Regions from separate parts of the Erysipelatoclostridium sp. An15 genome, predicted to be linked through region 2. Evidence: predicted binding sites of a transcription regulator. Region 2 holds the regulator's gene; each other region holds the start of a gene.
What was found. The regulator HrcA, encoded in region 2, represses chaperone genes, less so after heat shock. The targets are predictions, from matches to a motif close to TTTTAGCACTNNNNNNNNNNNAGTGCTAAAA.
Positions count from the first base shown of each region.

Region 1: a site for HrcA is predicted at 1,132-1,162, ahead of gltB (glutamate synthase large subunit). Genes of this name have one in related genera too.
Region 3: a site for HrcA is predicted at 1,410-1,440, ahead of htpG (molecular chaperone HtpG). Genes of this name have one in related genera too.

Region 1 covers NZ_NFLA01000002.1:8,863-11,149, reverse strand. The annotation lists gene B5E92_RS01065 (DUF4230 domain-containing protein) at 1-362, opposite strand, end outside; gene pduL (phosphate propanoyltransferase) at 435-1,007, opposite strand; gene gltB (glutamate synthase large subunit) at 1,301-2,287, shown strand, end outside.
Region 2 covers NZ_NFLA01000022.1:11,980-14,266, forward strand. The annotation lists gene dnaK (molecular chaperone DnaK) at 1-4, opposite strand, end outside; gene grpE (nucleotide exchange factor GrpE) at 21-575, opposite strand; gene hrcA (heat-inducible transcriptional repressor HrcA) at 587-1,639, opposite strand; gene hemW (radical SAM family heme chaperone HemW) at 1,800-2,287, opposite strand, start outside.
Region 3 covers NZ_NFLA01000001.1:42,725-45,011, reverse strand. The annotation lists gene htpG (molecular chaperone HtpG) at 1-1,390, opposite strand, end outside; gene B5E92_RS00220 (Cof-type HAD-IIB family hydrolase) at 1,528-2,287, opposite strand, start outside.

The sequences.
Region 1 (2,287 bases), on a different contig from region 2:
TCAGGGATGGAAACAGTAATATTGTCATTAGAAACATCTACTTTGATTTTATCCATTTTGATTCCAGCTTTTAATTGTCCATCATATGTAATTAAAAAACTTTTTTGTGTTAATGGAATATCCCAGCCATTAAATTGTAAACTATTAGAGAATTCACCAACTTTAGTATAGTTATATGATAAAGTGGCTAATTCTTCAATATCTTGAAGTTGTTGAGTGATTCCAGTTGAAGTGATTTCTGGTTCATCACTATTACTTGCAAATCTAGTTCCTGCAAAAAAGATCAATGCACAAACTATGAAAATGGCAATTAAACCACCAATTGCTTTTTTTGTTTTACCTAACATATCTAAAATTTTCATCATATCACCTACACTTTTGGATTATAACATAATTCGACAGAAGTTACGATAAAAAAAAGCCGTTAGGCTTTTTTATTCAACAATTGTTCCATAAACTTCACGACCACATCCAGCAGCGTTTGATTCATCAGTATCAATATGCATTGCAAGGGCATAGCTATCACTTACACGACATACTACATCACCAAAAGTTAATGAACGTCCTTCAGTTTCGATTTTTACACTAACAACATCTTTATCTTTAACCCCAAATTCCTTGGCATCTGCAGGTGTCATATGGATATGACGTTTTGCGGCAATTACACCACAAGGAATTTCAACTTCACCAGCTGGTCCAATAATTTTACATCCAGCAGTTCCTTCGATATCTCCAGATTCTCTAATTAAAGCATTAAAACCTAAAGAACGAGCATCAGTTAATGAAATTTCAACTTGAGTAGCATTTCTTGTTGGACCTAAAACTGACATCTTTTGTTCCCCTTTTGGACCAACTACTGTAACTTTTTCTGCACAAGCAAATTGCCCTGGTTGAGATAAATCTTTTTTGTTTGTTAATTGGTAACCTTTACCAAATAATGTTTCAAGATCGCTGTTTGATAAATGAACATGTCTTGCTGAAGTTTCTACGATAAATTTTTTTGCCATAGTTAATTCTCCTTTTTCTTTATTATATATTACTCTTTTTAATGTTATTTTCAAGAAGTTAGTAGAAAAAGGGTGAAAAATTTAAAAAAAATTAAATTTTTTTAAATAGAAAAATTTATTAAATTAGTAAAAAATAATTATTAACAGTGCTAAAAAATAGTTGTTTTGCAATAAAAATGGCATAAAATAACGCTAAAATACGATAAAATTAGGAAATTCCTAAAAATAACACCTATCTTTACACTTTAATCGAAATAGTGTATTATGAGGCTACAAAAAAAGGGGGAACCGATATGAACGAAAATAGAAATCTTGGCTTATATGACAAATCTTTTGAACATGATAATTGTGGTATTGGTGCTGTTGTCAACATAAAAGGAGTAAAGACGCATATAACAGTAAGTAATGCCTTGAAAATCGTTGAACAATTAGAACATCGTGCCGGTAAGGACGCTTTAGGGGAAACTGGTGATGGTGTTGGAATTTTAACTCAAGTACCATATAGTTATTTTAAGAAAACTATTAAAGATTTTTCCTTACCATTAGAAGGATGCTATGGTGTGGGAATGCTTTTTTTACCAATAGAAGAACATTTACGTAATCGAGTTAAAAGAATGTTAGAAACAATTGTGAAAAAAGAAGGAATGGAATTTTTAGGTTGGCGAAAGGTGCCGACAGTTCCTGAGGTATTAGGTAAAAAAGCTTTAGAAGCAATGCCTTCAATTTGGCAATGTTTTATAAAGAAACCAGAAGATGTCGCTAAAGGAATTTCTTTTGATCGTAAGCTTTATCAAGTAAGAAGAATATTTGAACAAAGTAATTTTGATAATACTTACGTATGTTCTTTTTCATCACGAACAATTGTATATAAAGGAATGTTTTTAGTTGGTCAATTACGTTCATTTTTTGTTGATTTACAAGATGAAGAATATAAAAGTGCTATTGCATTAGTTCATTCGCGTTTTTCAACAAATACCATGCCATCATGGCAAAGAGCCCATCCTAATCGTTTTATAGTTCATAATGGTGAAATTAATACCATCAAGGGAAATGCTAATAACATGCTTTGCCGTGAAGAAATTATGGAAACAGATTTATTAGATACTAATAAGGTGTATCCAGTAGTAGATGTTGATGGTTCTGATTCAGCTATGTTAGACAATACTTTAGAATTTTTAGTAATGTCTGGGATGGAATTACCACGAGCAGTTATGATGTGTATTCCAGAACCGTTTGAAAATGACAAAAGCATGTCACAAGCAAAGAAAGATTTTTATGAA
Region 2 (2,287 bases):
TCATAATAACATTCCTCCTATTACTCACTAACTTTTACTAAAGATGCACGAATAACGCGATCTTTTAACATATATCCTTTTTGTAATTCTTCAACAACCATATTTGGTTTAAAATTCTCATCTTTAACTGTCATTACAGCTTGATGGAAATTAGGATCAAATTCTTCACCTTCAGCTTTGATCACTGTAACTCCTTGAGCTTTTAAAACTTCCATCAATTGAGAATAGATCATTTCATAACCCTTTAAAAAGTTCTTGATTTCATCACTTGGATTAACGATTGCTAATGATCTTTCAAAATTATCAACAACCGGTAATAACTGTTCAATAAATGATTGCATCATAAATTTCATGGCATTTGCATGTTCATTTTGCAATCTCTTTTTAAGATTTTCCATATCTGCAAATACTTTATAATAATCTGTTTTCCAAGCATTTACTTCTTCCATCAAATCATTAATTTGCTGTTCAGCCGATTTTTCTTTATCTTCATCAATATTTTCTGTTTCTTCAACTACTTCTTCAGTAGTTTCTTCTGCTGTTTCGTCTACTACATTATTTTCTTTATCGCTCATTATATTCACCTCTATTCATCGTTTGAATCATCATCTGTCTCATCAAATTCTTCAAAGAAAGCTTCTTCAATATTCTTTGAAATATACTCTACTAAGGAAACTACTTTTTCATATGGCATCCTTGTCGGCCCAATTACTGAAATAGATCCCTTGGTTCTTTCTCCGGTCTTAAATGAAGCAGAAATAACAGAAACATCTTCAATTTCATTTATTGGTGAATCAGAACCAATTCTTACCGTAACCCCTTCTTCATTGGATAAAGGCTGTAAGAAATTCCATACTTGAGAGTTTTCAAATGCACTAACGATTCTTCTCAACTTATTAACATCGTTATACTCTGGCTGGTACAACATATTCTCTTTTCCTGAAAAGTAAACGTTGCTAGAAGCAAAACGAACAAACGCTTCAAGAAAAGCATTGAATAATTCTTCATGTTCCTTGATTTTAACTGACAAAATCGGTTTTACATCTCTTTCTAAACGAAATGCAATCTGATCGATTGGAGTTCCAATCAACAAATCATTCATAACGCCAACACAGCTTAATAAGTCTTCCATCTTATGCTCACGGTTAATATCGAAAATTTTATTTTCAACATGTCCTTGATTAGTAATAATAATCGCAGTTACTCGATTTTCATTTAATGGCACAACACTTATTTGCTGTAATGTATCAAAGCTAGAATCAGGTCCTAAAACCACTGATGTTAAATGAGTTAAATCACTTAACATCTCACAGCTATCTTGAATAATTTCATTCAAGCTGCGATGACGATCACTAAAAATCTGAGCCACCTGGTTTTTTACACCTTCATCTAAATCATGCTTTGCTAGATTATCAACATAAAAACGATAACCTTCAATCGAAGGAACTCGTCCTGAAGAAGTATGAGTTTTTTCAATATACCCGTATTCTTCAAGATTACTCATCTCATTTCGAATGGTTGCACTTGAATATGGCAATTGGTATTTATTCATCAATGTCTTTGAGCCTACTGGTTCTGCAGTTTCAATAAACTCATCAACAATACATTTAAATATTAATAATTGCCTTGCTGTTAGCATTAGTTTCACCACCCTTAGCACTCATCTTTCCTTTGTGCTAAATACATTATACATCTTTTTTTAGCACTGTCAACATCTTTGTGCTAAAAAATAAAAAAACAGCTAAATATCCTATATTCATCAAAAATATTAATGAATACAAGCTATCAAGCTGCCTCTTTTATAAAAAATCGATCAAAATATTATTTAATAAATATATCGATTCCTCATTACATTTTAAATGGTCATTTTCAATAACCAACGTTTTTAACTTCAAATGCTTTAAAAGCGCATCAGGATAAACATCCATAACAGTAACACCATATCTTCTTTTAAATTCATTTAGATCCAATCCAGCTGTTAATCTAAGTGACATCATCAAATGATTAAACATTGTATCTTCTTTAGAATAAGTAGTTTTATCAATAATATTTTTCCTTTTTAAATAAGCATTTAAATTCCGATTATGTTCATATAAACAATCATCAACCTTACCACTAGCACCTATTCCAATCCCATAATAATTATCATAATGCCAATAAGCTAAGTTATGAATTGATTGATAACCTGGTCTTGCAAAATTACTAATTTCATATTTATAAAAACCAAGCGCTGCAAGTTCATTATCAATCATGCGATTGATTTGTAACTCTGTTTCTTCATCCAATA
Region 3 (2,287 bases), on a different contig from region 2:
CTATTAAGTATAAAACGTCGAATCCTTTATCTTTTACTACTTCAACTTGTGGTAATGTAGCAATCTTGTCTAATGTTTCACCGCTGGCAAAATAAATTTCTTTTTGATTTTCTGGCATCTTTTCAACATATTCAGCTAAAGTAATATATTTTTCTTCTTTACTAGAATAATATAGTAATAAATCTTGTAATTTTTCTTTTAACATTCCATAACTGTTGTAAATACCAAATTTTAATTGTAAACCAAAGTTATCAAAGAATTCTAAATATTTATCACGATCGTTTTTCAACATATTTTCTAATTCAGATTGAATTTTCTTTTCAATCTTATCAGCAATAACTTTTAATTGACGATCATGTTGTAACATTTCTCTTGAAATGTTTAATGATAAATCTTCAGAATCAACTAACCCTTTAACAAATCTAAAATGTTCAGGTACTAATTCACTAGCTTTATCCATGATAAAGACACCTTTAGAATATAGTTGTAATCCTTTTTCATAATCATTTGAATAATAGTTCATTGGTGCTTTAGAAGGGATAAATAGTAATGCATCATATGATACCGTTCCTTCAACACGGCTATGAATTACTTTTAATGGATCATTAAAATCATTAAATTTATCTTTATAGAAATCATTATATTCTTCATCAGTGATTTCTCGTTTATTTCTTTTCCATAAAGGAACCATTGAGTTCAATGTTTTATTTTCTACTACATCTTCATATTCATCACTATCTTCTTTTTTCTTAGAAACAGTCATATCCATAACAATAGGATAATGTACATAGTCAGAATATTTTTTAACTAAGCTTTGTAAATGATATTGATCTAAATATTCATCATAATTTTCATCATCAGTGTTATCTTTTAAATATAGTTTAATTGTTGTTCCATGATCACCAACATTAGTTTCAAAAATTTCATATCCGTCTGTTACTTCTGAAACCCAAGTATATCCTTGATCAGTTCCGTATTTTTTAGAAATTACTTCCACTTTTTTAGCTACCATAAAAGCTGCATAAAATCCAACCCCGAATTGACCAATAATATCAATATCATCATGTTCAACTTCGTTTTTAAAATCAAAAGAACCACTATTAGCAATTGTACCTAAATGAGTTTCTAACTCATCTTTATCCATCCCAATACCATGATCTTTGATCGTTAAAATACGATTATCTTTATCTACAGACAATTCAATTTTTAAATCTTCACGATTAATTGAAGAAATATTTTCTGTTAAAGCTTTATAGTAAAGTTTATCACTTGCATCACTAGCATTAGAAATCAACTCTCTTAAAAATATTTCTTTATGTGTATAAATAGAATTAATCATTAAATCTAATAATCTTTTTGATTCTGCTTTAAATTGTTTTTTTTCTGCCATATTTATCTACATCTCCATTCTTTAGCACTCTCTAAACTTCTGTGCTAAAGATATTCTAATACAAGGCTTTAGCACTGTCAAGTAAAAAGTGCCAAAAATAAAAATAGGCCAAATATTTTAAAGCCTATTTAAAATTATTAGATTAAACCTAATTTAATAAATTCATCATAAACACCATCATTTTCAACACTTAAACAAATCCGATCAGCTATTTTCTTTAACTCCAAACTGCCATTTTCCATAACTACACCACAGTCTACCGTTTTGATCATATCATAATCATTCATACTATCTCCAAAACCAATCGTATCTTTAATATCCATTTGTAAGTATTCAATAGCATGTTTAATTCCTGTACCTTTATTGTCAGTTTTAGAAATTATTTCACCATTTAAATTTGTATTTCCTAAATCATGTAGAATAAAAATAACATCGTCATCTAATTCTTTTTTCGCCGCTAAAAAATCATCTTTATTTCTTGCCACAAAAGATATCTTATGAACACCTAAACCATCATAGCTATTCATATCGTGAGCATTAAATTTTTCATTGTGTTCAGCTATAATTCGTTCCATCTCTGAATTAGTGATATCTTCTTGATCAAGTTTAGCGAATAATTCAATCATTTTTTTAGACATATAAGTTATATTAGTACATTCATAATTATAAACAATATTATTTTCATCAAAAACTTTCGTAACTTTTTTAACTAAATCATTTGAAAAGAAACAACAATGAACGACATGACCATCAATTTCAACATAACTACCAGCACTAGTAATAATCCCATCAAAATTTACTTCTTTTAACTCCTGGTTGATCCCTGCTTTATTTCTACCAGTACAAATGAAAATTTTATGACCATTTTTTCTTGCTTGATTAATAGCTTCTTTAACT